Regions from separate parts of the Streptomyces sp. NPDC085946 genome, predicted to be linked through region 1. Evidence: riboswitches for the same ligand, from Rfam matches in the RefSeq annotation. Region 1 holds a riboswitch; the other holds the start of a gene.
What was found. A riboswitch is a leader RNA that binds a small molecule or an ion and turns the genes downstream of it on or off. The one in region 1 is predicted to bind glycine.
Positions count from the first base shown of each region.

Region 1 (14,439 bases):
TGCAGCCTGCCAGGAGCAGACCGGCGCTGCTCACGGCCGCCACTGCGGCCATCACTGACCTTCGCATGATGGTCGGGTTCCCCTTCGTAGTTGAACACTTGGGCTGGACGCGGACTCCGTCCGCGACCGCAGACGTCAGCGGCTGCGGGGGTCGAGTGCGTCCCGGAGGCCGTCACCGAGGAGGTTGAAGGCCAGTACGGTGATGAAGATGGCGAGACCGGGGACGATCATGTACTGCGGATCGACCTCGAAGAAGTCGACGGCCTGGTTGAGCATCCCGCCCCACGACGCCTGCGGCGGCTGGATGCCGACGCCGAGGAAGCTGAGCGAGGCCTCGAAGAGGATGTTGGTCGGGATGAGCAGCGTCGAGTAGACGATGATCGGGGCGACGAGGTTCGGCAGGAGTTCCTTGAAGAGGATGTAGGGACCGCCGGCGCCCATGCCCCGCGAGGCGTCGACGAACTCGCGCTCGCGCAGCGCCAGCGTCTGGCCGCGCACGATGCGGCCCATGTAGGGCCAGTTGAAGAACCCGATGACGAAGATCAGCACGAGGATGTGCAGCGGCAGGCCCTCCAGCCCGAACGCGCCGCCCTGCAGCGTCGCCGAGATGGCGATGGCGAAGAGCAGCAGCGGGAAGGCGAGGAAGGTGTCCATGAGGCGGCTGATGACCGCGTCGACCCGGCCGCCGTAGTAGCCCGCGACCAGGCCCAGCACGGTGCCGATCACGTTGGACAGGAGGGTCGCGCCGAAGGCGACGACCAGGGAGACCCAGGAGCCCTCCAGGATGCGGGCGAAGATGTCGCGCCCGAACTTCGGCTCGACGCCGAGCGGGTGGTCCCAGCTCATGCCGCCGAAGTCGCCCTTGGGGAGGGTGGTGTTGGGGTCGATCAGGTCCTGGTGGAAGGCGTTGGGGTCCAGGCCCAGCAGCGACTGCAGGGGGCGCGAGAGGGCGGCGGTCAGGATGAGCAGCACGACCACGACGCCGCCCGCCACCGCCATCTTGTCGCGCTTGAAGCGGGTCCAGGCGATCTGCCCCAGAGACCGGCCCTCGATCTGCTTGGACTCGACGCCCGCCAGCACGGCCTCCGGCTGGGCCTCGGCCTGCGATCCGGTGGTCTCGATCGGTGCCGTCACAAGTGCCCTGCCCCTTCTCGCCGGTGGTCACCGGCCTTCACATGCCGCGGTCCACGGCCTGGTTCGCTGCTTCCGCACGGCGGGCCCCGGGTGAGGTGGCATCTCGTGCGTCGAAAGCATCGCGTCGAAATCACTCACAGGATCGATGGACCCCCTGCTTGAGTGGGGAGTCTTCAACGTCTTCACGATCACCCGCCAGATCCCACCGAAAAAGTATGCGCAACCGTGATGCTGTCTGGGGGATTCCGTTATCCGAACAGTGGGTAACGGGGGTCGGACACCTGCGAGTTGGGGCATTACGGACGGAGCGGTGCCTTCCGCCCCGATCTACGCGCGAAGAGCGTCCGGGACCGCCTCACCGGCGGACCCCGGACGCTGACGCAGGATCAGATACCGCCCTGGGCCGGCGGGTACCCGTACCCCGCCGCCGGAGCCTGCGCGGGAGCGGCGTGCGCCTCGCGGTCGTAGAAGGGGCGGGTGTGGGCGCGCAGCCACATGGCGACCGGGTCGTGCGCGTCGGACATCGCCACCGTCGACACCGGCAGTCCGTCCGGGACGGCGCCGATGGACTGCTGCATCATCGCGCGCACCGCGTCGACGGCCGGCGGCGAGGTGTCGTACACGTCGAGGCCGATGGCCAGGTACGGCGCCCCGAGCGCGGGCTGCACCCAGGCGCGGCGCAACGAGCGCACCGCCGGGGTGCGGTGGGCGTTCTGCGCGAGCAGGGCGTAGAACTGCGGGATCTCGATGGCGGGTTCGGACAGCCGCAGCGGGCCCGCGGGCTGCCGGTCCAGGCCGGTGGCGATGCGGCGCAGGTCGAGCCAGGGGATGCCGACGCCGCCGCCGGGGGCGTGCGGGTTGAGCCAGAGGCCGTAGTGGTCGGGGTAGAGGGCGCGGGCCACGTCCAGGCCGTCGACCACCTCGTACGAGCGGTTCCAGCCGCTGGCCGAGAGCTCCTGGGCGGAGGTGACGCACGGGGCGTACCCGTAGCCGTCGACCTCCATGGTGCCGTACTGGGCGTCCGGGGAGCCTGCCTGGCCGTGCCAGAGCAGCATCCAGACCTGGCCGGTGGCGGGCGTCGCGAGCGCGCGCAGGAGCGCCTCGTAGGCGTCGTAACGCCCGGGCGTGACCTGGCGCAGCATGTGCTCGACCTGGCCGGCCGCGGCGGTGCCAGCGCTCACTTCGTATCGCCCTCCGTACAACGCCTCGACCCGGTGAACCTAGCTTAAGGCCCGCCCGGGAGCCCGGGACTCGCCGCCGTGGTGCGCCGCGGGTCGTCCGTGGCCGGCCGCGCGGCGGTCCGCGCCCTTCCAGGTTGGCTCACAGGCCCCGCGTATAGAAGGGCCGTGCCCGCTCGCGCATCCAGTCGGCCACCGGATCCTGGGCCACGTCGAGGAGGACCAGGTTGACGGGCCACCGCACCGGGACCTTCGCCAGGGCCCGGCCGAGGGCCTCCAGGGGCAGCGCCCGCAGGTCGCCCTCCCACTCGGACAGCTCGACGCCCACGAACATCACCGGCTCGGCGGTCTCGATGGCGGCCAGGCAGCGGCGGGCGGACAGCACGACGCCGATGCCGTCGAACTCGGCCGACGCGGCGGACAGGAAGTCCACCGGGTCGTCCTGCCAGTCGGGTTCGAACAGGCGGACCCGGCCGCCACTGGCGGGGCCGTCGAGCGGGGTGCGCCCGGCCCGGCACAGCTCGGCCACGGCGGGCGGCGGCAGCGGGACGCCGACCACCCCGCCCGGGTTCACCGCGATCCCGGCCTGCGGCGGCAGCCCGCGGGCGAACTCCACGGCCGGCGCGATGGTGTACGACATGTGGGAGCCGACGACCTGGCGGAACTGCTCCTCGGAGCTGAACACCGGCACGTACGCCTGGCCCTCGATCTCCAGCGCGGGCAGGTCGAGGGGGCCGCTGTCCGGGCCGCCGCCGTTGGGCAGCGGGACCCACACGAAGCTGCGTCCCAGCACCTCGACGATCCGGCCGGCCGCCGCCGGTCCGGCGCCGAGGGACGCCGAGAGCACCTCCTCCAGCTCGTTGCCGGGCCACCCGCCGTGCGGGTGGGGGTGCGCCTGCGCCGGGAAGTCCGCGGAGAAGTCCGCCGGGAAGTCCATCTGCCTACCGCCTGCCTGAAGCCACTGCTGTGGCAGGAAAGGCTAACGGGTGCCCCCGGGAGGACGGGCCCGGCCAGGGCGGGGGAAGCCGCCGGGAGACGCACCCGCCGTGCGGGTGCGCGGGTACGCCCCCGGCCTCCGCGACCGGGCCGGACGGACGCGCGGGGCGGGCCGCCGGCACGCGGTGGCGGGCGTTGCCCCGTCCGGGTGGGCGCCGTGCCCCCGGCGCCGGCGCTCAGCCCATGAAGCCGATCCTGCGGAGGGTGTTCGCCGCGTCGCGGTCCGCGAGGACCGCCGAGCCGCAGCCCGCGGGCAGCTCGCCGCGCTCCACCGCGCGCAGCAGGCGGGTGGTGGCCGCGCGGTGGCGCAGGAAGGCGTAGCGCGAGACGCCCCGGCCGCGGGCGCGCTGGCCGGCCAGCGCCTGCTCGGGGGCGACGTCGAGCAGGAGCAGGTGGAGCGTGCCGCCCCGGCGGCGGGCCTCGCGGGCCAGCCAGCGGCGCACCCAGGCCTGGGTGCCGCAGTCGTGCACGACGACGCCCTCGCCGGTGCGCAGGGCGCGGCGCAGCCCGGCGTAGTGGGCGAGGCGGACGAGCGGGCGGTAGGCCCCGTACGGCACCAGGCGCGGCATGCGCCGCTCCCAGCGGTCGCGGGTGTCCTGGGAGTCGATGCGGGTGGCCCGGACGGCGCGCCGCATCAGGGTGGACTTGCCGCTGCCGGGCAGGCCGGTGATGACGACGAGGTCCCGGGGGCCGAAGAGCAGGGCGCGCGGGCTGCGGCCGCCCCGCTCGCGCAGGTCGCGGACGACGGGTGACCGCAGTGGGCCGCACGCCTCCCGGGCCTGGGCGGCGTGCTGGCCGGGCACCGCCATGCCCGTGGTCGTGGCGTACGCCGTGGTCCTGTTCACCGTGATGTCCTCCCCTGGGGCCAGGTACGAGTCCCATCCCCGCCGAGTGTAAAGAGAAGGTAATACCGCAGGCCTCGCATTTTCGTGCGCTTTCTGCAACAGGGCTGCTACAGACCGCTGTGTCCGCCCGCGTGCTCCGCCCTCCTCCTGGGGAAGGTCCCCCTGCCGCCCCGGACCGATGCGTGCAATGATGAGCCCGCCAACTGCATACCGGCCGTTTGAATCCGCGCGGGAGAGTCCCCAGCACCGACTGAGCTGGGGCGCCGAAGGAGCAAGTCCCTCCCTTGAATCTCTCAGGCCCCGTTACCGCGCGGGCGAGGCACATCTGAAAAGCGGGCCGCTGCCGCAGCGGCCCCACCCACGGTGCAAGCCAGGTCGTCCCTGTGGCGGTCGCGGCGAACCTCTCAGGTTCCGATGACAGATGGGGAGGACCTTCCCTCGCCCGTCCTGCGTCCACGCCCCGGGAGACGACCGACCGATGAGCAGCACCGCACTCCGTCACACCGCGCTCGATGCCCTGCATCGCTCGCTCGGCGCGACGATGACCGACTTCGCCGGCTGGGACATGCCCCTGCGCTACGGCTCCGAGCGCGACGAGCACACCGCCGTCCGCACCAGGGCCGGACTGTTCGACCTCTCGCACATGGGCGAGATCACCGTCACCGGCCCGCAGGCCGCCGCCCTCCTCGACCACGCGCTGGTCGGCAACATCGGCGCCGTCCGGCCCGGCCGCGCCCGCTACACCATGATCTGCCGCGAGGACGGCGGCATCCTGGACGACCTGATCGTCTACCGGCTCGGCGAGACCGAGTACATGGTCGTCGCCAACGCCTCCAACGCCCAGGTGGTGCTGGACGCGCTGGTGGAGCGCGCCGCCGGCTTCGACGCCGAGGTCCGCGACGACCGGGACGCCTACGCGCTGATCGCCGTCCAGGGCCCCGCGTCCCCCGGCATCCTGAAGAGCCTCACCGACGCCGACCTCGACGGCCTGAAGTACTACGCCGGCCTGCCCGGCACCGTCGCCGGGGTCCCGGCGCTGATCGCCCGCACCGGCTACACCGGCGAGGACGGCTTCGAGCTGTTCGTGAAGCCGGAGCACGCCGTGGAGCTGTGGCAGGCGCTGACCGAGGCCGGCGAGGGCGACGGCCTGGTCCCGTGCGGCCTGTCCTGCCGCGACACGCTGCGCCTGGAGGCGGGCATGCCGCTGTACGGGCACGAGCTGACCACCGAACTGACGCCGTTCGACGCCGGGCTCGGCCGGGTGGTGAAGTTCGAGAAGGAGGGCGACTTCGTGGGCCGCGCGGCGCTGGAGGAGGCCGCCGCCCGCTCCGCCCAGAACCCGCCGCGCGTGCTCGTCGGCCTGGTCGCCCAGGGCCGCCGCGTCCCGCGCGCCGGGTACGCGGTCGTCGCCGGCGGCGAGGTGATCGGCGAGGTGACCTCCGGGGCCCCCTCCCCCACGCTCGGCAAGCCGATCGCGATGGCGTACGTCGACGCGGCGCACGCGGCACCGGGCACGCCGGGCGTCGGCGTGGACATCCGGGGCACCCACGAGCCGTACGAGGTCGTGGCGCTGCCGTTCTACCAGCGGCAGAAGTAGACACTGGACGCCCGGTCGCCCGGTCCGGGGCGGCCCCGCGCGCCTTCACACCGCTCACCGGCGGTTTCCGCAGTCCCCCAGGCAACAGCATGTCCCGCGTACAGGAGAATCCAGGCCATGAGCAACCCCCAGCAGCTGCGCTACAGCAAGGAGCACGAGTGGCTGTCGGCCGCCGAGGACGGCGTCTCGACGGTCGGCATCACGGAGCACGCGGCCAACGCGCTCGGTGACGTCGTCTTCGTCCAGCTCCCGGAGGTCGGCGACACCGTGACCGCGGGCGAGACCTGCGGCGAACTGGAGTCCACCAAGTCGGTGTCCGACCTGTACTCCCCCGTCTCCGGCGAGATCACCGAGGTCAACGAGGACGTGGTGAACGACCCGTCGCTGGTGAACTCCGCCCCCTTCGAGGGCGGCTGGCTGTTCAAGGTACGCGTCACGGACGAGCCGGCCGACCTGCTCTCCGCCGACGAGTACGACACCCACATCGCCGGCTGAGGAGTCGTAGCCGTATGTCCGTCCTGAACACGCCCCTGCACGAGCTCGACCCGGCCGTCGCCGCCGCGGTCGACGCCGAGCTGCACCGCCAGCAGTCCACCCTCGAGATGATCGCCTCGGAGAACTTCGCCCCGGTCGCGGTCATGGAGGCGCAGGGCTCGGTCCTCACCAACAAGTACGCCGAGGGCTACCCGGGCCGCCGCTACTACGGCGGCTGCGAGCACGTCGACGTCGTCGAGCAGATCGCCATCGACCGCGTCAAGGAGCTCTTCGGCGCGGAGCACGCCAACGTCCAGCCGCACTCGGGCGCCCAGGCCAACGCGGCCGCGATGTTCGCGCTGCTCAAGCCCGGCGACACGATCATGGGTCTGAACCTCGCGCACGGCGGGCACCTGACCCACGGCATGAAGATCAACTTCTCCGGCAAGCTGTACGACGTCGTCGCCTACCACGTGGGCGAGGACGGCCGGGTCGACATGGCCGAGGTCGAGCGCCTCGCCAAGGAGGCCAGGCCGAAGCTGATCGTGGCCGGCTGGTCGGCCTACCCGCGGCAGCTGGACTTCGCCGCGTTCCGCCGGATCGCCGACGAGGTCGGCGCGTACCTCATGGTCGACATGGCGCACTTCGCCGGTCTGGTCGCCGCGGGGCTGCACCCCAACCCGGTGCCGCACGCGCACGTGGTCACCACCACGACCCACAAGACGCTGGGCGGCCCGCGCGGCGGTGTGATCCTCTCCACGGCCGACCTCGCCAAGAAGATCAACTCGGCGGTCTTCCCCGGTCAGCAGGGCGGCCCGCTGGAGCACGTGGTCGCCGCCAAGGCCGTCGCCTTCAAGGTCGCCGCGAGCGAGGACTTCAAGGAGCGGCAGCGCCGTACCCTGGAGGGCGCGCGGCTCCTCGCCGAGCGCCTGGTGCGGGACGACGTCAGGGCCGTGGGCGTGGACGTGCTGTCCGGCGGCACGGACGTGCACCTGGTCCTGGTCGACCTGCGGAACTCCGAGCTGGACGGGCAGCAGGCCGAGGACCGGCTCCACGAGATCGGCATCACCGTCAACCGCAACGCGATCCCGAACGACCCGCGTCCGCCGATGGTGACGTCGGGCCTGCGGATCGGCACCCCGGCCCTGGCGACCCGCGGCTTCACCGCCGAGGACTTCGCCGAGGTCGCGGACGTCATCGCCGAGGCGCTGAAGCCGTCGTACGACGCCGAGGCGCTCAAGGCGCGGGTGAAGGCGCTGGCCGACAAGCACCCGCTGTACCCCGCGCTGACCAAGTAAGTCCCCCGGTGGGGGCGCCCCGACCGGGCGCCCCGCCGGACCAGGAAGTCCCCGGTGGGGGCGCCCCGACCGGGTGCCCCGCCGGCCCGTAGTGAGGAGTGACCGTGGCCATCTCGGTCTTCGACCTGTTCTCGATCGGCATCGGCCCGTCCAGCTCCCACACGGTGGGCCCGATGCGGGCGGCCCGCATGTTCGCCCGCCGGCTGCGCAGCGAGGGCGTGCTGGACTCGGTCGCCTCCGTGCGCTCCGAGCTGTACGGCTCCCTCGGCGCGACCGGCCACGGGCACGGCACGCCCAAGGCGGTGCTGCTCGGCCTGGAGGGCGACTCGCCGCGCACGGTGGACGTGGAGACCGCCGACGAGCGGGTGGAGGCCGTCAAGGCCGGCGGCCGGCTGAACCTGCTCGGCGAGCGGGAGATCGCGTTCGACTTCGACGCGGACCTGAAGCTGCACCGCCGCAAGGCCCTCCCCTACCACGCGAACGGCATGACCCTGCGGGCGTACGACGCCGCCGGGACCGAGCTGCTGGCCAAGACGTACTACTCGGTGGGCGGCGGCTTCGTCGTCGACGAGGACGCGGTGGGCGCCGACCGCATCAAACTGGACGACACCGTCCTGAAGTACCCCTTCCGCACGGGCGACGAGCTGCTGCGGCTGACGAAGGAGACCGGCCTGTCGATCTCCTCGCTGATGCTGGAGAACGAGCGGGCCTGGCGCACCGAGGAGGAGATCCGCGCGGGCCTGCTGGAGATCTGGCGGGTGATGCGGGAGTGCGTGGCGCGCGGCATGTCCCGCGAGGGCATCCTGCCGGGCGGGCTGAAGGTGCGCCGCCGGGCCGCGAACACCGCGCGCAAACTGCGCTCGGAGGGCGACCCCAAGGCCCTCGCCATGGAGTGGATCACCCTCTACGCGATGGCCGTGAACGAGGAGAACGCCGCCGGCGGACGTGTCGTCACGGCCCCCACCAACGGCGCCGCCGGCATCATCCCCGCGGTCCTGCACTACTACATCAACTTCGTCCCCGGCGCGGACGAGGACGGCGTGGTCCGCTTCCTCCTCGCCGCCGGCGCGATCGGCATGCTGTTCAAGGAGAACGCCTCCATCTCCGGCGCCGAGGTCGGCTGCCAGGGCGAGGTCGGCTCGGCCTGCTCGATGGCGGCGGGCGCCCTCGCCGAGGTGCTGGGCGGCACGCCCGAGCAGGTGGAGAACGCCGCCGAGATCGGCATGGAGCACAACCTCGGCCTGACCTGCGACCCGGTGGGCGGTCTGGTGCAGATCCCGTGCATCGAGCGCAACGGCATGGCGGCGGTGAAGGCCGTCACGGCCGCCCGGATGGCCATGCGCGGCGACGGCTCGCACAAGGTGTCCCTGGACAAGGTCATCAAGACGATGAAGGACACCGGAGCCGACATGTCGGTGAAGTACAAGGAGACGGCACGGGGCGGCCTGGCCGTGAACATCATCGAGTGCTGAACGGTCTCCCGCGCCCCGGCGTGTGATCCGGCGGCCCGCGGGCATCATCGGACTCCCGTACCCCGGACGGAACTTCAGGGAGTGCGCATGCTCCGCGGCATCGACGTCAGCTCGTACCAGCCCGCTTCGTACGACACGGACGGCCTGTCCTTCGTCTTCGTCAAGGCGACGGAGGGCCGCTCCTACGTCAACCCCCGGCTGGCCGCCCAGACCAGGACCGCCCGCGACGCCGGGCTGGTCGTCGGCTTCTACCACTTCCTGTGGCCCGGCAACCTCACGGCCCAGGCGGAGTACTTCGTCGCCAAGGCACCGGAGCGGCCGGGCGACATCCTCGCCGTCGACTGGGAGACCACCGGCGACGGCACCCACGCGAGCAACGCGGAGAAGGACCGCTTCATCCGGAAGGTGAAGGAGCTGCGCCCGGGCCACCGGGTCGTGCTCTACTGCAACCGGCACTTCTGGCTCGACGTCGACACGACGTCCTACGCGGGCGACGGCCTGTGGATCGCCGACTACGTCGCCGCGGGCAAGCCCCGCATCGAGGCGGCCTGGCGCTTCCACCAGTACACCGACGACCCGGTGGACACGAACGTGGCCGCCTTCGCGAGCAGGGCGGCGCTGCAGACGTGGGCCGGGGGTGCCTGACCGTGCCCCGGCCTGCGGGCGGGGGCGATGGGGACCGTCGTGCGCGGGGGCGCGGTGCGGCCGGGGATCCGGTCGGCGTCGTGCCGCCGGACGGGCCGCACCGCGCTCTCGGCGTCGCCCGAGCGGCAGAACTACCCGCGGAACTCCGGCTTGCGCTCCGGGGACGCCTCCGCCAGGGCCGCGGTGACGGCCTCGACGCCGGCGCGCAGGCCGTAGACCGGGGTGGCGGGCTGCTGGCGCCAGGAGTCGTCGATGCCGCCCGCGTCGACCGTGTCGAAGCCGAGCTCGTCGATCAGGGCGCGGACCTTGGCCTTGGCCGCCGCGTCGTCGCCGGCCACCGGCAGGGCCAGGCGGTCGGGGTCGCCCGCGGGGCGGTGGCGGTCGAGGATGTCCTGGGCGTAGGTGCCGTTGAAGGCCTTGATCACCGGGTGGCCGATCCGCCGTTCGGTCCAGCGGCTCTCGGTGATGCCCTCGTCCTCGATCTCCGCGATGCGGCCGTCGCGCTCGCGGGGGTAGTAGTTGCCGGTGTCGATGACGGCCACGCCGTCGGCCGCCTCGTCGAGGAGGCCGTCGGGCAGGTCGGGGACCGCCTTGACCGGGACCGTGACGACCACGACCTCCGCGCCGCGCGCCGCGTCCTCCACCCGTACCGGGGTGGCGCCGGTCTCCTCGGCCAGGGCCGTGAGGGTGTGCGGACCACGGGAGTTGGCCACGGAGACGTCGTGACCGAGGGCGGTGAGCCGGCGGGTGAGGTTGCCGCCGATGTTGCCCGCGCCGATGATGCCGATCTTCATGACGAACCCTTCGAGATCGATGCGCCTGCATATTTTTCCGTCGGCGGCGTCAACCCGGGGGGCGCGCGGGCTATTCCGCCTCCCCGCGCGGTCCGGGGCGGCGGCACGGCGAAGGGGCCCGTTCCGTCACCGGACCGGGCCCCTTCGCGTACGGCGTCACTTGTTCAGGTGCGCCCAGAACTCGTCGAACGACAGCAGCTTGTCGCCGTCCAGGTCGCGGCTGGCGATGATCGCCTCGGCCACCGCCTCGGTGACGTGCCAGTCGCCTCCCTGCGCCAGGGCGGTCTTGAACTCGGCGGCGGTGATGCGTCCGTCCCCGTCCGTATCGATCCGCTCGAACTGCTTGCGCGCTTCCTCGATGTCCGCCACCGGTCCGCCCCTCATCTCGTGCTCTTCTGCCTCGGCCGTCCTGGCCGCCGTGCTGACGCAGGTCAGATTAACCGCCCGGGCCGGCCCGCAGTGCGGCGACCACCCACGCGAACGCCTCGCGGTGCGGTGGCACGGGTTCGCCCTTGAGCACGCCGATCAGTTCCCGGCAGCGGGCCGGCCGGTCCTGGGAGACCGCCTCCAGGCGTTCAGCACGGCCGCCCGGTCGGCGTCGCCGAACAGGTCCCGCAGCACCTCGCCGGCCTCCGGGGCCTGCGGGGCGATCCCCCGTTCCCGGGCCTCGGCGGCCAGCCGGACCGGGCGGCGGGCGAACCACCGGGACGCCCCGCCGGCGGCGTCCTGTCCCCGGTCGGCCGCGCTGAACTCCGCGGCCGACCGCATCTGCGCCCGGAACCGCGGGTCCTGGAGCATCTCGGCCAGCTCCACCCGGGCGTCCACCTGCTCGGGCGTCGGGTCGTCCGGCAGGGCGGCGGTGCGGCGCATCCGTTCCAGGATCGCCGCGTCGGCGGTGTCCGGTCCCCGGAACATCTCGTCCACGAACTCCTCGACGACGCGTCTGCGTTCGGCGGCGGACAGCCGCGCCAGTTTGTTCGTCAGGGTCGTCCCCTGCGCGGTCGAGCCGCGTCGCGCCACGGTCGACAGCACCGCCCGGGTCACCTTCAGCGACCTGATCCGCGCGTCCAGCGCCGCCACGTGCGCGGCGGCGGCCTCGGCGGCCGTCCGCTGCCCGGCCGGCACCTCGCGGACGTCGTGCAGGCCGAGGCCCGGTTCCCGCAGCGTGCGGACCAGTTCCAGGCGGGCGACGGACGCGGCGCCGTACAGCCGGTAGCCGCCCGCGGAGCGGGTCACCGGGGCAGGGCGCCCTCGTCGGACCAGGAGCGGACGGTGCGCACGGTCAGCCCGGTGGCGCGGGCCGGTTCGCCGACGGTGAGGAGTCCGGTGCCGTCGTCGGTCATGTCTGGGAGTCTGGACCTTCCCGTGGGCGGAGACTCGAGGAGCGAGCGGTGGGGCGGACCCTGCGTGACATTCTGGACGCGGCGGCGCGCGGCGTCTTCCCGCCGGCGGACGGCCGTACGACGGTGGTGCCGCAGCCCTCGGCGCGGGACGCGGGGGTCCTCGCCCTCACCGCGCACTCGGTGGTGTTCACCGACGAGGACCCGCGCTGGGTGCACGGCACGCTGGAGGCGCTGGAGTGCGACGCGCTCGCCGCCCCGCTGAACGCCCGTTTCCTCACGGCCTTCATGGACCGCACGGGGCGCACGTCCGAGACCGTGGACGCGCTGCTGGTCGCGGCTCCCCTGCCGGGCAGGCCGCCCGTGGCGCTGCGGGAGACCGAGGACGCGGCGCACCCGCGCGTCCGCTACGCCCGCACGCGCCGCGACGGCGTGCGGGCCTGGGAGGCGGAGGGCGGCGTGCTGGTGACGGGGCGCGGGGTCGCCGGGCGGCTGGAGGTGTCCGTGGAGGTGGACGAGCCGGTGCGGGGGCTGGGGCGCCGGCTCGCCGCGGCCGCCCGGCACCTGGCCGGGGAGCCGGTGTGGGCCCAGGTGGCGCCGGGAAACGCCCGCAGCCTGCGGGCGTTCCAGGCGGCCGGCTACCGGCCGGTGGGGGCGGAGGTGCTGCTCAGTGCCAGGCCTCGTAGTGCGGGTTGCTCTGGCAGCCGCTCATGATCTCGACCTTGGTCGTCTTGTTCACGGGGCAGACGCCGATGACGTACTTGCGGTCGATGCCGCCGGGGAAGGCCACCTCGGCCTGGTCGGCCCACTTGTGGGTGTCGCCGATGGTCCGGTTGACGTCGATGCCGCCGGGGGCGTCGATGTAGTAGTTCCAGCCGGACTTCCACCACTTCTTGTACAGGTCGTGGTCGTACGTCGTGGAGACGTACGGGGAGGGCTGGTTGACGAGGACGTACTGCTCCAGGTCGTACTGGCCGTCGGTCACGTCCCTGGGGCGGAAGCCCTCCTCGAAGACGACCGCGGGGCCCCGGCCGTCGGCGCGGTAGAGGGTGCCGCAGCTCTCGCGCCAGACCGGCTCCGGGGTGATGCGGTCGACGGCGACGCGGCGGTCGGCGGCGGCCTTGATCCGGTCGTCGTAGCGGACCGGGCAGGCGGCGGCCTCGGCGGCCCGCACGAAGGCGGGCACGGCGCCGGGGGCGGTGGCCGGGGAGGCGGCGGCGGTCGTGGCGAGGACGGCGGACAGGGACAGGACGGCGGCGGCGGCGCGCCGCCGCAGGCGAGTGAGGATCATGCAGGCACCCTGGCCGGTCCGCCGCGGCACGCGGTGGTTCCTCACCCGTACGGCGGCGTGTCAGCTGACCTGCGGTCAGCGCGGGGTGCCGGGGCGTCCGCGGGCCCGGCCCGCGGACGTCCCACCGGACTCGGCCGGTCCCAGCCGGACTCGGCCGGTCCCAGCCGGACTCGGCCGGTCCGAGGCGGAGTCGGCCGGTCCGAGCCGGTCTCAGCCGGTCCGAGCCGGTCTCAGCCGGGATACGGCAGCAGCCCGGCCGCGGTCTTCTCCCAGGCCGCCTTCAGCTCGGCGAGCAGCTCGGGGCGGGCCGCGGCGAGGTCGGCCTGTTCACGGGCGTCCCGGGCGAGGTGGAAGAGGTGGTCCCGGCCCTCGGCGTCCTGGTAGTACTTCCAGTCCCCGCGCCGCAGCGCCCGGTTGCGCCGCACCCGCCAGAACAGGTCCCGCTCCGGCGGCTTCTCGCCGCGCAGCAGGTATCCGGCCAGGCTGGTGCCGTCCAGCGGGTGGGCGGGGTCCGGCCGCGCCCCGGCCACCTCCAGCAGCGTCGCCGTCCAGTCCGGCGTGTAGACGGGCTCGTGGCTGACCTGGCGTCCGTCGATCCGGGCCGGCCAGCGCAGGATGGTCGGCACGCGGATGCCGCCCTCCAGCAGCTCGGACTTCTGGCCGCTGAGCGGCCACTGGTAGGAGAACCGCTCGCCGCCGTTGTCGCTGGCGAAGAGGACGACGGTGTCGCGCTCCCGGCCCGAGCGGCGCAGTGCGGCCAGCACCTTCCCGACGGCGGCGTCCAGGGACTCCACCATCTCCTTGTACTTCTCCACCGAGCCGCCGTCGTGGTGCAGCAGCGCGCCGAGCCCCTCGCCGGCCCTGATCCGGGCGGCGATCTCCGCGCCGGCCTCCTCGTCGCCCTCGGCGAGCCACGGCCAGTGCGGGGTGGTGAAGTTGAGGTTGAGCAGCCAGGGCCGGTCGTGGTCGCGGCCGACGTACTCGACGGCCCGCTCGGTCAGGACGGTCGTGTAGTACCGCAGGTCCTGGTAGGTGGCGTCGCCTTCGTACAGGTCGTACTCGCCGAGCTGGCCCAGTTTGGAGAAGTACTCCAGCGCGCCGCCGAAGTTGCCGAAGAACTCGTCCCAGCCGGACTTGGTGGGGCTGTAGTCGGGCAGGAAGCCGCAGTGCCACTTGCCGATCAGGGCGGTGGCGTAGCCGGCCTTCTTCAGCAGGGAGGCCAGGGTGGGGTGGCCGGGGTCCAGGCCCTGGGTGCGGTTGCCGATCGGCTCCGCCAGACCGCCCTCGGTGCGGCCCGGGTACCGCCCGGTGTAGAGGCTGAAGCGGGTCGGGGAGCAGGTCGCCGAGCCGGAGTACGCGTCGGTGAAGCGCACGC
Region 1 is NZ_JBITSF010000007.1:318,024-332,462, forward strand. It holds gene ACIF8T_RS17305 (ABC transporter substrate-binding protein) at 1-52, opposite strand, end outside; gene ACIF8T_RS17310 (ABC transporter permease) at 136-1,134, opposite strand; gene ACIF8T_RS17315 (enhanced serine sensitivity protein SseB C-terminal domain-containing protein) at 1,521-2,276, opposite strand; gene ACIF8T_RS17320 (enhanced serine sensitivity protein SseB) at 2,455-3,249, opposite strand; gene ACIF8T_RS17325 (AAA family ATPase) at 3,485-4,153, opposite strand; glycine riboswitch at 4,373-4,472, shown strand; gene gcvT (glycine cleavage system aminomethyltransferase GcvT) at 4,632-5,750, shown strand; gene gcvH (glycine cleavage system protein GcvH) at 5,868-6,245, shown strand; gene glyA (serine hydroxymethyltransferase) at 6,260-7,522, shown strand; gene ACIF8T_RS17345 (L-serine ammonia-lyase) at 7,627-8,994, shown strand; gene ACIF8T_RS17350 (glycoside hydrolase family 25 protein) at 9,082-9,639, shown strand; gene ACIF8T_RS17355 (NADPH-dependent F420 reductase) at 9,771-10,433, opposite strand; gene ACIF8T_RS17360 (EF-hand domain-containing protein) at 10,590-10,802, opposite strand; partial or broken gene ACIF8T_RS17365 (MerR family transcriptional regulator) at 10,870-11,776, opposite strand; gene ACIF8T_RS17370 (GNAT family N-acetyltransferase) at 11,825-12,487, shown strand; gene ACIF8T_RS17375 (ADP-ribosyltransferase) at 12,441-13,064, opposite strand; gene ACIF8T_RS17380 (sulfatase) at 13,295-14,439, opposite strand, start outside.

Region 2 (14,439 bases), on a different contig from region 1:
TGCCGGACAAGTGTCCCCCAAGGGGGCCTGTCCGGCACGCCGGTGGGGCCGTTCGTGGGGGACGGCGGCGACGTGCGACGATGTGCGGCATGCCGCAGCAACCCCCCGTTCGGAGCACACCCAGGCGGCCGACGCGTCCGGACGCGTCCATGTCGTTGATCACCAACGTCATGGACCACAGCCTCGACGACGGGTACGCCGAGGCCGCCGCGCGGAAGAAGGCCACGGGTGAGGGCGGGCTGCCGAGGACCCTCAGGGCGAAGCTGGGCCTGGCCGCCGGCCTGGTGCTCGCGGCCCTCGTGGTGACCGTCGGGGCGGCACAGGCGCGGATCGCGGCCCCCGTGGTCGCCAAGGAGCGCGAGGAGCTCATCGACCGCATCGACCGGGAGACCGAGACGGCGGACGAGCTGGAGGACACCGTCGACGAGCTGCGCGCGGACGTCGGCGCGCGGCAGCGCGAGGCCCTGGAGCAGAGCGGGGACGGCGGCAGGCTGGAGCTGATGGGCGTCCTGGCGGGCGCCTCCGCCGTGCACGGTCCCGGTGTGAAGCTCGTCGTGGACGACGCGAAGGACGCCGGCACCGGCGCCGACGGCGACCCGCGCGGGAGTTCCGGGTTCTCCGACACCGGCCGGGTGCGCGACCGGGACCTGCAGCGCGTGGTCAACGGGCTGTGGGAGTCGGGCGCCGAGGCGATCTCCATCAACGGGCAGCGGCTGACGGCCCTGTCCGCGATCAGGGCCGCGGGGGACGCGATACTGGTCGACAACAGACCGCTGGTGCCGCCCTACACGGTGCTCGCGGTGGGGGACGGCGAGCGGCTGAGCACCCGGTTCCAGAACAGCGCCGACGGGCTGTACCTGCACGCCCTGCAGGAGAACTACGGCATCCGCACCGGCATCTCCGTGGAGGACGACCTCCGGCTGCCGGCCGCTCCGAGCGTGACCGTGCGTACCGCACAGCCGAAGACCGAGCAAACCGAGAAGGGCACATCGTGATCGCCGTACTGGGCCTCGTCGTGGGAGTCGTGGCCGGCCTGTTGGTCCGGCCCGAGGTTCCGGCGGCCGTCGAGCCGTATCTGCCGATCGCCGTGGTGGCGGCGCTCGACGCCGTCTTCGGCGGTCTGCGGGCCATGCTCGACGGCATCTTCGACGACAAGGTCTTTGTGGTGTCGTTCCTGTCGAACGTGGTCGTGGCCGCGCTGATCGTGTTCCTCGGCGACAAGCTGGGCGTCGGCGCCCAGTTGTCCACCGGTGTCGTGGTCGTCCTCGGCATCCGCATCTTCTCCAACGCCGCGGCGATCCGCCGGCACGTGTTCCGGGCGTGAGCGCGATGAGCGAGCACGACGAGAGGCACGAGGAGCAGCCCGCGTCCGGGAACCGGCTGCGCAAGGAACTGCCCGACGAGGTGCCCGCGGCGGACGTGCCGATGCCGCGGGGTCCGGAGCCGGACGCCGCGCCCGCGCTGACCGGCCGGCAGCGGCTGGTGAAGGGGCTGTGGCCGCCGCGCGTGACCCGGGCCCAACTCATCGTCTCGCTGCTGCTGTTCGGGCTCGGGTTCGGCCTCGCCGTCCAGGTGGCGTCGAACAGCGAGGGCGACAGCGCCCTGCGCGGCGCGCGCCAGGAGGATCTGGTCCGCATCCTCGATGAACTGGACGACCGTACCCAGCGTCTTGAGGACGAGAAGCGAGGACTGGAGAAGCAGCGTGTCGAGCTGGAGAACAGTTCGGACCAGGCCGAGGAGGCCCGTCGGCAGACGGTCGAGAAGGAGCGCCAACTCGGCATCCTGGCGGGGACCGTGGCCGCGCAGGGACCCGGCATCACGATGACCATCGAGGACACGAAGGGGACGGTCGAGGCCGACATGCTGCTCGACGCGATCCAGGAGCTGCGCGCGGCGGGTGCGGAGGCGATCCAGGTGGACGGCGTCCGGGTCGTCGCGGGCACGTACCTGGCGGACTCCGGCAAAGGGGTGAGCGTCGACGGGAACAAGATCAACGCGCCTTATCGTTTCAAGGTCATCGGCAAACCGCAGGACCTCGAGCCGGCGCTCAACATCCCCGGAGGCGTGGTGCAGACTCTCGAAAAAGAACAGGCCACCGTGACCGTCGAGCGATCGAGCAAGATCGTCGTGGACGCCTTGCGAGCGGCGAAGCGGCCTGACTACGCTCGGTCGTCCTCCCGGTGAACCGATGGTGCATGGGGGACGTCCGGCCAGGGCATGACGTTGCGGGGGGTCGGCGCACCGAATGGGTGGTGCGTGGTGGAAACTGTCTGGTGGAGACGGACGTTGTCAGGATGTCCGGGTCGGCCAGTGTGTTCAGTCAGGGTTCGTCCTGCCCCACGGGCGGGTCTGTTTCGGTCAAGGGGAATCGCCCGTGAAGTTGTTTGCGAAGTTGTTCGGCAAGAGTGCGCGCGAGGGCAACGACAACGCGACCGCTCGTCATCGCGCACAGCCTGAGGCGGAGGGCCAGCGGCCGCTGTTCCGGGACCAGGTGGCTGGTCCGGGCGGCGACCTCTCCGGGGCGCAGGGCGCGCCGTCGGTTGACCCTGCGCAGTCCGGCGGCATAGGTTTCGGCCAACCGTCAACCTCAGGTACGGGTGGAGGGTTCGTCGCCGGCCCGTACGCGTCCCACGGCCCGGCGGGGCAGCCGCCGCAGGAGGATCCGTCCATGTCGGCCCTGGTGTGTACGAGGTGCGGCAACCGCAACGCGGAGAACAGCCGCTTCTGCTCCAACTGCGGCGCGCCGCTGCGGGCCGGGATCCCCGCGGAGCGGTCGTCGGAGACGACCTCCACGATCTCCATCTCGGGCCTGGAGGCCTACGAAGCCGAGGCCACCGGCCAGACGCCGATGCCGACGCTCTCCCCCGAGGCGCAGGCCGCCGTCGACGCGCTGCCGCAGGGCTCCGCCCTCCTGGTCGTGCGCCGCGGGCCGAACGCGGGCAGCCGCTTCCTGCTGGACAGCGACCTGACCACGGCCGGGCGTCACCCGCAGAGCGACATCTTCCTGGACGACGTCACGGTCTCCCGTCGGCACGTGGAGTTCCGCCGGAGCCCGGACGGCGCGTTCACGGTGGCCGACGTCGGCAGCCTGAACGGCACGTACGTCAACCGGGAGCGGATCGACCAGGTCGCCCTGAACAACGGCGACGAGGTGCAGATCGGCAAGTACCGGCTGGTCTTCTACGCGAGCCAGCAAGGCTACTGACCCTCCCGTACTCCGTCCGGGGGGACACCCAGGGAAGGTCCATGCTGCGAACACCGAGCGGCGGTGCCGTGCCCGGCACCGCCGCCAGGGACAGTGGGCTGATGAGCATCGGCACGGTGCTGAACGTGCTGCGCGACGAGTTCCCCGACATCACCATCTCCAAGATCCGTTTCCTGGAGTCGGAGGGGCTCGTCGAGCCGCAGCGCACCCCCTCGGGGTACCGCAAGTTCAGCGCGCAGGACGTCGAGCGCCTCGGCCACGTCCTGAGGATGCAGCGGGACCACTATCTGCCGCTCAGGGTGATCCGTGAGCACCTGGCGGCCATGGAGCGCGGTGAGGCCCTCCCGCTCCCGGCGCTGGGCCGCCAGCGGGACGGCGAGGCCGTGCCCGAGCTCTCCGAGGCGCCCACGGCGGCCCGGATCGGGCGGGCCGAGCTGCTGGCCGCCGCCGGCATCGAGGAGCAGGAACTGCAGGAGTGGGAGTCGTACGGGCTCATCGCTCCCGTGGGGGACGGGGTCTACGACGCGGAGGCGGCGACCGTGGCCTCGCTCATCGCCGAGCTGGGGCGGTTCGGGATCGGGCCGCGGCACCTGCGGGTGATGAAGGCCGCCGCGGACCGCGAGGCCGGTCTGGTGGACCAGGTGGTGGCTCCGCTCAAGCGGCACCGCAATCCGCAGACCCGGGCGCACGCCGAGGCCCGTACCAAGGAGCTGGCGGCGCTCACGGTCAAACTGCACGCGGCTCTGGTGCAGACCGCCCTCGGGGTGCGGCTGCCCTGACGGGAAGCGGAATCCGGTCCCGGATCGGCCGCCCGTTCCCGGCCCGACTACCCAAACATCCCGAGCACGGCCTAGGGTTGCTGTGTGAACGAGCTCGATGTCGTAGGTGTCCGGGTGGAAATGCCCTCCAACCAACCGATCGTGCTGCTGCGTGAAGTGGGAGGCGACCGTTACCTCCCCATCTGGATCGGACCGGGGGAGGCGACGGCGATCGCCTTCGCCCAGCAGGGCATGGCGCCCGCGCGGCCGCTGACCCACGACCTGTTCAAGGACGTGCTGGAGGCCGTCGGCCAGGAGCTCACGGAAGTGCGCATCACGGACCTGCGTGAGGGCGTCTTCTACGCGGAGCTGGTGTTCGCCAGCGGGGTCGAGGTGAGTGCCCGCCCGTCCGACGCGATAGCGCTGGCGCTGCGCACCGGGACGCCGATCTACGGCAGCGACACGGTGCTGGACGACGCCGGTATCGCGATCCCGGACGAGCAGGAGGACGAGGTGGAGAAGTTCCGCGAGTTCCTCGACCAGATCTCGCCGGAGGACTTCGGCAGCAGCAGCCAGTGAGGTCCGTGGCGACGAGCACGACCGGTCGGTGAGGTGTCCGGGCGGCCCGGCGGACAAAGTGGTCCGCCTCGGGTCGCCCGCGTGCTGTGGGGGCCGGAAAATGCCCGCATGTGCCACCGTCCCGTGAGAGCGTCCTACGGCCCGTGCCGAGCGCATTCGGCTAGCCTTTCCCCGCGGTGGGGCACGAGAAACCACTCTTAGGGTGATTATCACTCGGCGTGCCGAGTGTGGCGATCGTTGACGCACCCCTGGTGACTGCCTACCGTCGAGAAGGCAGGTCAAGGACGGAGGTCGGCGTGAGAAGCAGCGGCGACGGTACGGCTGGGGGTGCCCCCGGACGCAGTCTCGGGGCAAGCGGTCCGTACCCTCCCTCAAGCTCTCAGCTCCGCGTGAGCAGGGGGTACCCCCAGCACGGCAGCGCGGCCGGTCCCGCTCCGCAGCGACCGACGGCCGTGCCGAGCAGCGGAGGGACGACGTCCATGGCGTCCGAGCAGATCGGCTATCGCGGTCCCACGGCCTGCGCCGCCGCCGGCATCACCTACCGGCAGCTGGACTACTGGGCCCGCACCGGGCTCGTCGAGCCGAGCGTGCGGCCCGCCCACGGGTCGGGGACGCAGCGTCTGTACAGCTTCCGGGACGTCGTCGTCCTGAAGATCGTGAAGCGCTTCCTCGACACCGGTGTGTCGCTGCAGAACATCCGGAGCGCGGTGCAGCACCTCAGGGAACGCGGTTTCCGCGACCTGGAGCGGATGACGCTGATGAGCGACGGCGCCACGGTGTACGAGTGCACCTCGCCGGACGAGGTCCACGCCCTGCTCCAGGGTGGGCAGGGCATCTTCGGGATCGCCGTCGGGGTGGTGTGGCGGGACGTGGAGAACGCGCTTTCGCAGCTGCACGGGGAGCGGATCGACACCGGGGAGACCCTGGTCGGGCACAATCCGGCGGACGAGCTGGCGCGGCGGCGGAACCGGGCCGTCTGAACGGGGTCCGGCCGCGGGAGCCGGATGAACGGCTGTCCGCCGCCGTCGGCCGGGAGCCGGTCGCCGCGGGGCCGCGGCGGTGCCGTGACCGCGGCGCCGTGTTGTCAGTGGTGTAGGGCAGCATCGGAGCTGTGAGAACCGCGCCCACGATCCTGCACCTCGACATGGACGCCTTCTTCGCCTCGGTGGAGCAGGCGTCCAAGCCGAGCCTGCGCGGGAAGGCCGTCATCGTGGGCGGACTCGGGCCCCGCGGCGTGGTCGCCACGTGCTCGTACGAGGCGCGGGTCTTCGGGGTGCACTCGGCGATGCCCATGGCGCAGGCGCGGCGGCTCGCGCCGCACGCCGCGTACCTGGTGCCCCGCTTCCCGTTCTACCGGTCGATCAGCGAGCAGGTGATGGGGCTGCTGCGGGCCTTGTCGCCGCTGGTGGAGCCGCTGAGCCTGGACGAGGCGTTCGTCGACCTGGAGGCCGGCGGAGCGGCCTGGGACGAGGGGTCGGCGCGCCTGGCGGGGGCGAAGCTGCGGGCGGACATCCGGGCCGTCACGGGGCTCACCGGGTCGGTGGGGCTCGCGGCCTCCAAGATGCTGGCGAAGATCGCCTCGGAGCAGGCCAAGCCCGACGGACTGGTGGTGATCGAGCCGGGGACCGAGCGCGCCCTGCTCGGGCCGATGCCGGTGCGGACGCTGCCGGGGGTGGGACCGGCGACCGGCGACCATCTGCGGCGCGCCGGGATCCACACGGTCGAGGAGCTCGCCGAGGCGGGCGAGGACGAGCTCGTCCGGCTGCTGGGCAAGGCCCAGGGACACGCGCTGTACGCCATGGCGCTGGCCTGGGACGAGCGGCCCGTGGTGGCCGAGCGGGAGGCCAAGTCGGTGTCCGTGGAGGACACGTACGACGTGGACATCCACGACCGGACGCGTGTCGGGGTGGAGGTGCGGCGGCTGGCCGACCGGTGCGTGCGCCGGCTGCGGGGGGCCGGGCTGTCGGGGCGGACCATCGTGCTGAAGGTGCGGCGGTACGACTTCTCCACGCTGACCCGGTCCGAGACCCTGCGCGGGCCCACGGACGATCCGGCGGTCGTCCGGGAGGCGGCGGCCCGGCTGCTGGACGCGGTGGACACCACCGGCGGCGTGCGGCTGCTCGGGGTGGGGGTCAGCGGACTCGCCGACTACACGCAGGAGGACCTGTTCGCCCAGGCGGCGGGGGAGCGGGCGGACGCGCCCGCCGAGGAGTACGAGGACGCGCCCGTCGAGGAGGAGCGGCCGCCCGCCGAGCGGCGGTGGCCCGCGGGGCACGACGTGCGGCACGCGGAGTACGGGCACGGCTGGGTGCAGGGCAGCGGTCTGGGCCGGGTCACCGTGCGGTTCGAGACGCCGCTGTCCGCGCGGGGGCGGGTGAAGACGTTCCGGGTCGACGATCCGCTGCTGGAGCCGGCCGATCCGCTGCCGTTGGTGCCGCAGGGACCGCAGGAGGGGGGCGGTCCGGACGCGGGGCCGGGGGAGCCGCGGGCCGCGGGGCGCGAGTGAGGGAGGCGCGCGTGGGCCGGGCCGGCGGGCGGGGGCGGCTCAGGCCGGTTCGTCGGTGCCCGCGAGCCGGCCGAAGTCGCGGTCCGGGAGCGGGGGAGGGGCGGCCACGTCGAGGCCGTAGTGGTGGTAGAGCTGGAGTTCCTGCTCGGGCGAGAGGTGGCGGCCGACGCCGAAGTCGGGGGCGTCCTTGATGAGGGACCGGTCGAAGGGGACGTGGAGGGCGCCGTCGACCAACTCGCTGGGCTCCAGCGGCACGAAGGCGTCCCGGCTGAACAGACCGGTCCGTATGGCCGCCCATTCCGGCAGGCCGGTGGCGTCGTCGAGGTAGACCTCGTCGATCGTGCCGATCTTGGTTCCGTTGCGGTCGAACGCCTTGCGGCCGATCAGGTTCCGCGGATCGATGTCGGTTCGCACGGGTCCTCCACTGGGTAGCACCTCACCGTAAGCGCCGTATGCACTACAAAACTGCACAATCCGGGTAGCGGCCACTCGAAGGTCCGGGTGTTGACCTCGCTGGTAGGCTGGCAGGCGGCTGCTGACCCCGTGCGGGAGAGTCCTCCAGACGTCATCGGAGGCGCCGAAGGAGCAAATCCTCCCCGGAATCTCTCAGGCCCCTGTACCGCACGGACGAGGTCACTCTGGAAAGCAGAGCGGGTGTCGACGGTGTCCGCTCTCACCGACGGTGAAAGCCGGGCGCTCTCGGGCGTTCCGGTGAAGCTCTCAGGTCGAGATGACAGAGGGGGAGGCCGTCCGGGCACCCGTGCCGTGGTGCCCTCGAAGGTCGCGTCAGACCAGGAGGCCTCCGCCATGACCGCCCACCGCACTCCGCTCTCCGAGCTCGAACAGGGCATACCGTTCGAGCAGCGCCACATCGGGCCCGACCCGGAGGCGCAGGCCAAGATGCTCGCGCAGGTCGGCTACGGCTCGCTCGACGAGCTCACCGCCGCCGCGGTGCCGGACGTCATCAAGAACGCCGGCGCCCTCGACCTGCCGGGGGCGCGCAGCGAGGCCGAGGTGCTGGCCGAGCTGCGGTCGCTGGCCGACCGCAACCAGGTCCTCGGCTCCATGATCGGACTCGGGTACTACGGCACCTTCACGCCGCCCGTCATCCTGCGCAACGTCATGGAGAACCCGGCCTGGTACACGGCCTACACGCCGTACCAGCCGGAGATCTCGCAGGGGCGGCTGGAGGCGCTGCTCAACTTCCAGACCGTGGTCGCCGACCTCACCGGCCTGCCGACCTCCGGCGCCTCCCTGCTCGACGAGGGCACCGCGGCCGCCGAGGCGATGGCGCTGTCGCGGCGCATGGGCAAGAACAAGAAGGGCCTGTTCCTGGTCGACGCGGACGCCCTGCCGCAGACCGTCGCGGTGATCCGGACCCGTGCCGAGCCGACCGGCGTCGAGGTCGTCGTCGCCGACCTCAGCGAGGGCATTCCGGCCGAGGTCGCCGAGCGGGAAATCAACGGCGTCCTCATCCAGTACCCGGGTGCCTCCGGCGCCGTACGGGACATCAAGCCCGTCATCGACCAGGCGCACGAGCTGGGCGCGCTCGTCACCGTCGCCGCCGACCTGCTCGCGCTGACGCTGCTGAAGTCGCCGGGCGAGCTCGGCGCGGACATCGCCGTCGGCACGACGCAGCGGTTCGGCGTGCCGATGGGCTTCGGCGGTCCGCACGCCGGCTACATGGCGGTCCAGGAGAAGATGGCGCGCAGCCTGCCCGGGCGGCTCGTGGGCGTCTCCGTCGACGCCGACGGCAACAAGGCCTACCGGCTCGCCCTGCAGACCCGCGAGCAGCACATCCGCCGCGAGAAGGCCACCAGCAACATCTGCACCGCGCAGGTGCTGCTCGCCGTCATGGCCGGCATGTACGCCGTCTACCACGGGCCCGAGGGGCTGCGGGGCATCGCGCGGCGCACCCACCGGTACGCCACGCTCCTCGCCGCCGGGCTCGCGGACGCCGGCGTCGAGGTCGTGCACGGCTCCTACTTCGACACCCTGACCGTGCGCGTCGAGGGCCGCGCCGCCGAGGTCGTCGCCGCCGCACGGCAGAACGGCGTCAACCTGTACCCGGTCGACGCCGACCACGTGTCGATCGCCTGCGACGAGACCACCACCCGGGCGCAGCTGCGCGCCGTGTGGGCGGCGTTCGGCGCCGAGGCCGACGTCGACGCGCTCGACGCCGGCACCGGGGACGCGCTGCCGGACGCGCTGCTGCGCACCGACGACTTCCTGACGCACCCCGTCTTCCACCAGCACCGCTCCGAGACCGCGATGCTGCGCTACCTGCGCCGGCTCGCCGACCGCGACTACGCGCTGGACCGCGGCATGATCCCGCTGGGCTCCTGCACCATGAAGCTCAACGCGACCACCGAGATGGAGCCGGTCACCTGGCCCGAGTTCGGCCAGCTGCACCCCTTCGCGCCCGCCGAGCAGGCGCAGGGCTACCTCTCGCTCATCCACGAGCTGGAGGAACGCCTCGCCGAGGTCACCGGCTACGACAAGGTCTCGCTCCAGCCGAACGCCGGTTCGCAGGGCGAGCTGGCCGGTCTGCTGGCCGTCCGCGGGTACCACCGGGCCAACGGCGACGAGCAGCGCACCGTGTGCCTGATCCCGTCCTCCGCGCACGGCACGAACGCCGCGAGCGCCGTGATGGCCGGCATGAAGGTCGTCGTCGTCAAGACCTCCGAGGACGGCGAGATCGACGTCGAGGACCTGCGGGCGAAGATCGAGCAGTACCGCGACGAGCTGGCGGTGCTGATGATCACGTACCCGTCGACGCACGGCGTGTTCGAGGAGCACGTCGCCGACATCTGCGCGCAGGTGCACGACGCCGGCGGCCAGGTGTACGTGGACGGCGCCAACCTCAACGCGCTCGTCGGGCTGGCCAAGCCGGGGCACTTCGGCGGGGACGTCTCCCACCTGAACCTGCACAAGACCTTCTGCATCCCGCACGGCGGCGGCGGACCGGGCGTCGGCCCGGTGGCGGTGCGCGAGCACCTGGCGCCGTACCTGCCGAACCACCCGCTCCAGCCCGAGGCCGGACCGGAGACGGGCGTCGGCCCGATCTCGGCCGCGCCCTGGGGCTCCGCGGGCATCCTGCCGATCTCGTGGGCGTACGTCCGGCTCATGGGCGGCGAGGGCCTCAAGCGCGCCACGCAGGTGGCGGTGCTCAGCGCCAACTACGTCGCCAAGCGGCTGGAGCCGCACTACCCAGTCCTCTACACCGGTCCGGGCGGGCTCGTCGCCCACGAGTGCATCATCGACCTGCGGCCGCTGACCAAGGCGACCGGCGTCACCGTGGACGACGTCGCCAAGCGGCTCATCGACTACGGCTTCCACGCGCCGACCATGTCGTTCCCGGTGGCCGGCACGCTGATGATCGAGCCCACCGAGTCCGAGGACCTGACCGAACTCGACCGGTTCTGCGAGGCGATGATCGCCATCCGTGCCGAGATCGAGAAGGTCGGCACGGGCGAGTGGTCCGCGGACGACAACCCGCTGCGCAACGCCCCGCACACCGCGGCCGCGCTCGGCGGGGCGTGGGAGCACGCCTACAGCCGCGAGGAGGCCGTCTTCCCGGGCGGTGTCTCCGCCGCCGACAAGTACTGGCCGCCGGTGCGCCGCATCGACCAGGCCTTCGGCGACCGCAACCTGGTGTGCTCGTGCCCGCCGCTGGACGCGTACGAGGACTGATGCGCGTACGGGTCTGACACGGACGTCCGGTGAGGGCTCCGCCCGGTGGGCGGGGCCCTCACCGGCGTCTCAGGCCGGGTAGGCGTGGGTCTGCGCGGCCTTGACCGTGGCCCAGACGGGCGCGCCCGGGTGCAGGTCGAGTTCGGCCGCGGCCACCGTGGTGAGGTCGGCGGCCAGGCGCAGTTCGCCGGTGAGGTCCGCGCGGACCTGGTCGCCGTGGGGCTCCAGGCCGGCGACCTCGCAGCGCCAGAGGTTGCGGGCGCTGGAGCCGGTGGGGCGTTCCCGGAACAGGGTCACGGCGCCCGGCGGGAACGCCACGAAGACCGGGCCGGAGAGGTCCTCGGTGGTGGTGATCGCCGGACCCGTGTCCAGCCGGACCGTGTGCCCGTCGGCCCGGCCCCGGTACAGGTTGAGGCCGACCAGCCGGGCGATGTAGTCCGTACGGGGGCGGCGGGCGATGCCGGCGGGCGTGCCCTCCTGGACGACGCCGCCGTCCTCGACGACGACCAGCCGGTCGGCGAGCACCATGGCGTCCAGCGGGTCGTGCGTGACCAGGACGGCGACGGCCTCGAACCCGGCGAGGTGGCGGCGGAGCCGGGCGCGTACCTCCAGGCGGGTGCGGGCGTCCAGGGCCGCGAGCGGTTCGTCGAGGAGGAGCAGCCGGGGGCGGATGGCCAGGGCGCGGGCGAGGGCCACGCGCTGTGCCTGACCGCCGGACAGGCGGCGGGGCTTGGCGGCGGCGTGCTCGGCCAGGCCCATGCGCTCCAGCCACGCGGCGGCCAGGGCCCGGGCCTCGGCCTTGGAGGCGCCCCGGCAGCGCGGGCCGAACGCCACGTTGTCCAGGGCGGACAGGTGCGGGAAGAGCAGGTAGTCCTGGAAGACGACGCCGACCGGGCGGGCCTCGGGCGGCGTGCGGGTCAGCTCGGCGCCGTCCAGCCGCAGGTGGCCGTCCGTGAGCGGGACCAGGCCGGCGAGGGCGCGCAGGGCGGTGGTCTTGCCCGCGCCGTTCGGGCCGAGCAGCGCGACGACGTCACCGGGGGCGGCGGTCAGCGTCACGTCCAGGCGGAAGGGGCCGCGGTCGACGACGAGACGGGCGTCGAGACCGGTGGCGGGGGCGGGACCGAGAGCGGCCGTGCCGGTGTCGTGGCCGGTCATGAGGCCGTCATCCAGCGGTCGCGCAGGGCGGCGAGGACGGCGATGGAGACGGCCAGCAGGACCAGGCTCAGGGCGATCGCCGCCGCGGGGTCGTTCTGGAGGGCCAGGTACACCGCGAGCGGCATGGTCTGCGTACGGCCGGGGAAGTTGCCCGCGAAGGTGATGGTCGCGCCGAACTCGCCGAGGGCGCGGGCCCAGGCCAGCACGGAGCCGGCCGCGATGCCCGGTGCGATCAGCGGCAGGGTGACCCGGCGGAACGCGGTGAAGCGGGAGGCGCCGAGGGTGGCGGCGGCCTCCTCGTAGCGGGGGTCGGCGGCCCGCAGGGTGCCCTCCACGCTGATGACGAGGAACGGCATCGCCACGAACGTCTCGGCCAGGACGACGCCCCACGTGGTGAACGGCAGGGTGATGCCGAACCAGGAGTCCAGCCACTGCCCGATCACCCCGTTGCGGCCGAGGGCCAGCAGCAGGGCCACACCGCCCACCACGGGGGGCAGGACCAGGGGCAGCGTGACCAGGGCGCGGACCAGGCCCCGGCCGGGGAAGTCCGTACGGGCCAGCAGCCAGGCCAGCGGGACGCCGACGAGCAGGCTCAGGGCGGTGGCCGCCGTCGCGCACACGAGCGACAGGCGCAGCGCCTGCCACACGTCCGTGCTGGTCAACTGCTCGGGGAGGCTGCTCCACGGCGTCCTCACGAGCAGGGCGACCAGGGGCAGCAGGAGGAACGCCAGGCCGGCCAGCGCGGGCAGGAGCAGGGGGAGCGGGGCGGCGCGCCCGGCCGGGCGGACGCGTCCGCGCCGCGACCCGTCCGCCGGGGTGTCGGTCCGGCTCACGGCTGCAGGAACCCGGCCCGGCTCAGGACCCGCCGGCCTTCGGAGGACCGCACCAGGTCGACGAACGCCCGGGCGGCCGCGGGGTTGGGCGCGTCCTTCAGCAGGGCGATCGGGTAGTCGTTGAGGGCGTCGGCCGACTCGGGGAACTCCACGCCCTGCACCTTGTCACCCGCCGCCTCGACGTCGGTGCGGTACACGACGGCGGCGTCGGCCTCCTTCAACTCGACCTTGGTCAGGGCGCTCTTGACGTCCTGCTCGTAGGAGACCGGGGTCAGCCGCACCCCGCCCGCGTCCAGGGCCTTCTGGGCGGCGGCGCCGCACGGCACCTCCTTGTCGCACAGCACGACCTTCAGTCCGGCCCCGGCCAGGTCCTTCAGGGAGGAGATCCGGTCGGGGTTGCCCGGCAGGGTGGCGATCTGGAGCCGGTTGCGGGCGAAGGTCGTGGGGGCGCCCGCGGCGGCGTCCCGGTCGGTCACGAGCTTCATCGTGGTCGCGCTCGCGGCGGCGAAGACGTCGGCCGGTGCCCCGCCGGTGATGCCGGCGGCGAGGCTGTCGCTGCCGCCGAAGCTGAACGCCACCTCCGTGCCCGGGTGCTCCTTCTCGAAGCGCTCGCCCAGGGCGGTGAAGCTCTCCTCCAGCGAGGCGGCGGCGAAGACGGTGACCGTGCCGGACAGCTCCGCGGACGAGCCGGACGGGCGGGAGGCCGCGCCCGCGTCCGGCCCGGACGAGGAGCAGGCGTTCAGGGCCAGCAGCGCGGCGGCCGCGACGGCGGAGACCCGAAGGGTCCGGCGGGTCCGACGGGTCCCGTGCGCTGAACGGATCATCTCTGGGGCACTCCCTGCGTCGCCCGGCGGAGGAGCCCGCCGGAACCATCCGATACGCCGATCATAGTGGCGCAGGTGCGAGGCGGAAGTCTGTTGTGGGTTCTCATGAGCGAGGGGACGGTGTGGTGGAGTTGGGCATGTGCGTTTCTGCGGACGTGCCGCTCCGGAGCAGCTCGGGCCGGAGACGCCTGCGCCGGAGATGCCTGTGCCGGAGATGCCTGCGCCGGCCCCTCAGGAACGGTCGATGTGCACGTTCGTCGACTTCACCCGGGCCGTGGCCTCCATGCCGACCTCCAGCCCGAGTTCCTCGACCGCCTCGCGGGTCAGCAGGGACACCAGCCGGTGCGGGCCCGCCTGGATCTCCACCTGGGCGGCGACGTCGCCGAGCTTGACGGCGGTGACGATGCCGGGGAAGGCGTTGCGGGCCGAGGTGTACGGGGGGTCGGCCTCGGCGGCGTCGCTCCGGGCGAGTTCCACGGAGAAGGCGGCCAGGTCCCGTCCGTCGACGAGCCGCCGTCCGCTCGCGTCGCGGTGAGTGGTGAGCCGGCCCGCGTCGGCCCAGCGGCGGGCGGTGTCCGGGCTGACGCCGAGCAGCCGCGCTGCCTGGCCGATCGTGTAGGACTGCATGCCGGTCACGATAGGGCGGTGCGGCGGGCGCGCGGGTGACGGGTCGGCCGGCCGGCTGCCCGCGGGGGCGCTCGGCTCCGGGAGGCGGCGGGTTGCGGGGAGGCCGGCGGCTCCGGAGAGGTCGTAGGGCGCGGGGTGCGGGACGTGGCGAGGGCCCGGCGGGGCGGCGGTGCCGTGCTCGCCCGCACCACCAGTTCCGTGCCCGGCTCCACCTGGGGCAGGCCTGGCCGCCCGCCCCGGGCCGGGCGCAGCACCGTAC
Region 2 is NZ_JBITSF010000025.1:71,897-86,335, reverse strand. It holds gene ACIF8T_RS33915 (DUF881 domain-containing protein) at 81-995, shown strand; gene ACIF8T_RS33910 (small basic family protein) at 992-1,324, shown strand; gene ACIF8T_RS33905 (DUF881 domain-containing protein) at 1,330-2,184, shown strand; gene ACIF8T_RS33900 (FHA domain-containing protein) at 2,246-3,205, shown strand; gene ACIF8T_RS33895 (MerR family transcriptional regulator) at 3,247-3,984, shown strand; gene ACIF8T_RS33890 (bifunctional nuclease family protein) at 4,069-4,542, shown strand; gene ACIF8T_RS33885 (MerR family transcriptional regulator) at 4,839-5,522, shown strand; gene ACIF8T_RS33880 (DNA polymerase IV) at 5,654-7,048, shown strand; gene ACIF8T_RS33875 (PRC-barrel domain-containing protein) at 7,088-7,462, opposite strand; glycine riboswitch at 7,585-7,680, shown strand; gene gcvP (aminomethyl-transferring glycine dehydrogenase) at 7,856-10,741, shown strand; gene ACIF8T_RS33865 (ABC transporter ATP-binding protein) at 10,811-11,896, opposite strand; gene ACIF8T_RS33860 (ABC transporter permease) at 11,893-12,729, opposite strand; gene modA (molybdate ABC transporter substrate-binding protein) at 12,726-13,553, opposite strand; gene ACIF8T_RS33850 (molybdopterin-binding protein) at 13,785-14,180, opposite strand; gene ACIF8T_RS33845 (substrate-binding domain-containing protein) at 14,186-14,439, opposite strand, start outside.
Region 2: linked by a shared signal. The riboswitch ahead of gcvP (aminomethyl-transferring glycine dehydrogenase) and the one ahead of gcvT (glycine cleavage system aminomethyltransferase GcvT) in region 1 are both predicted to bind glycine.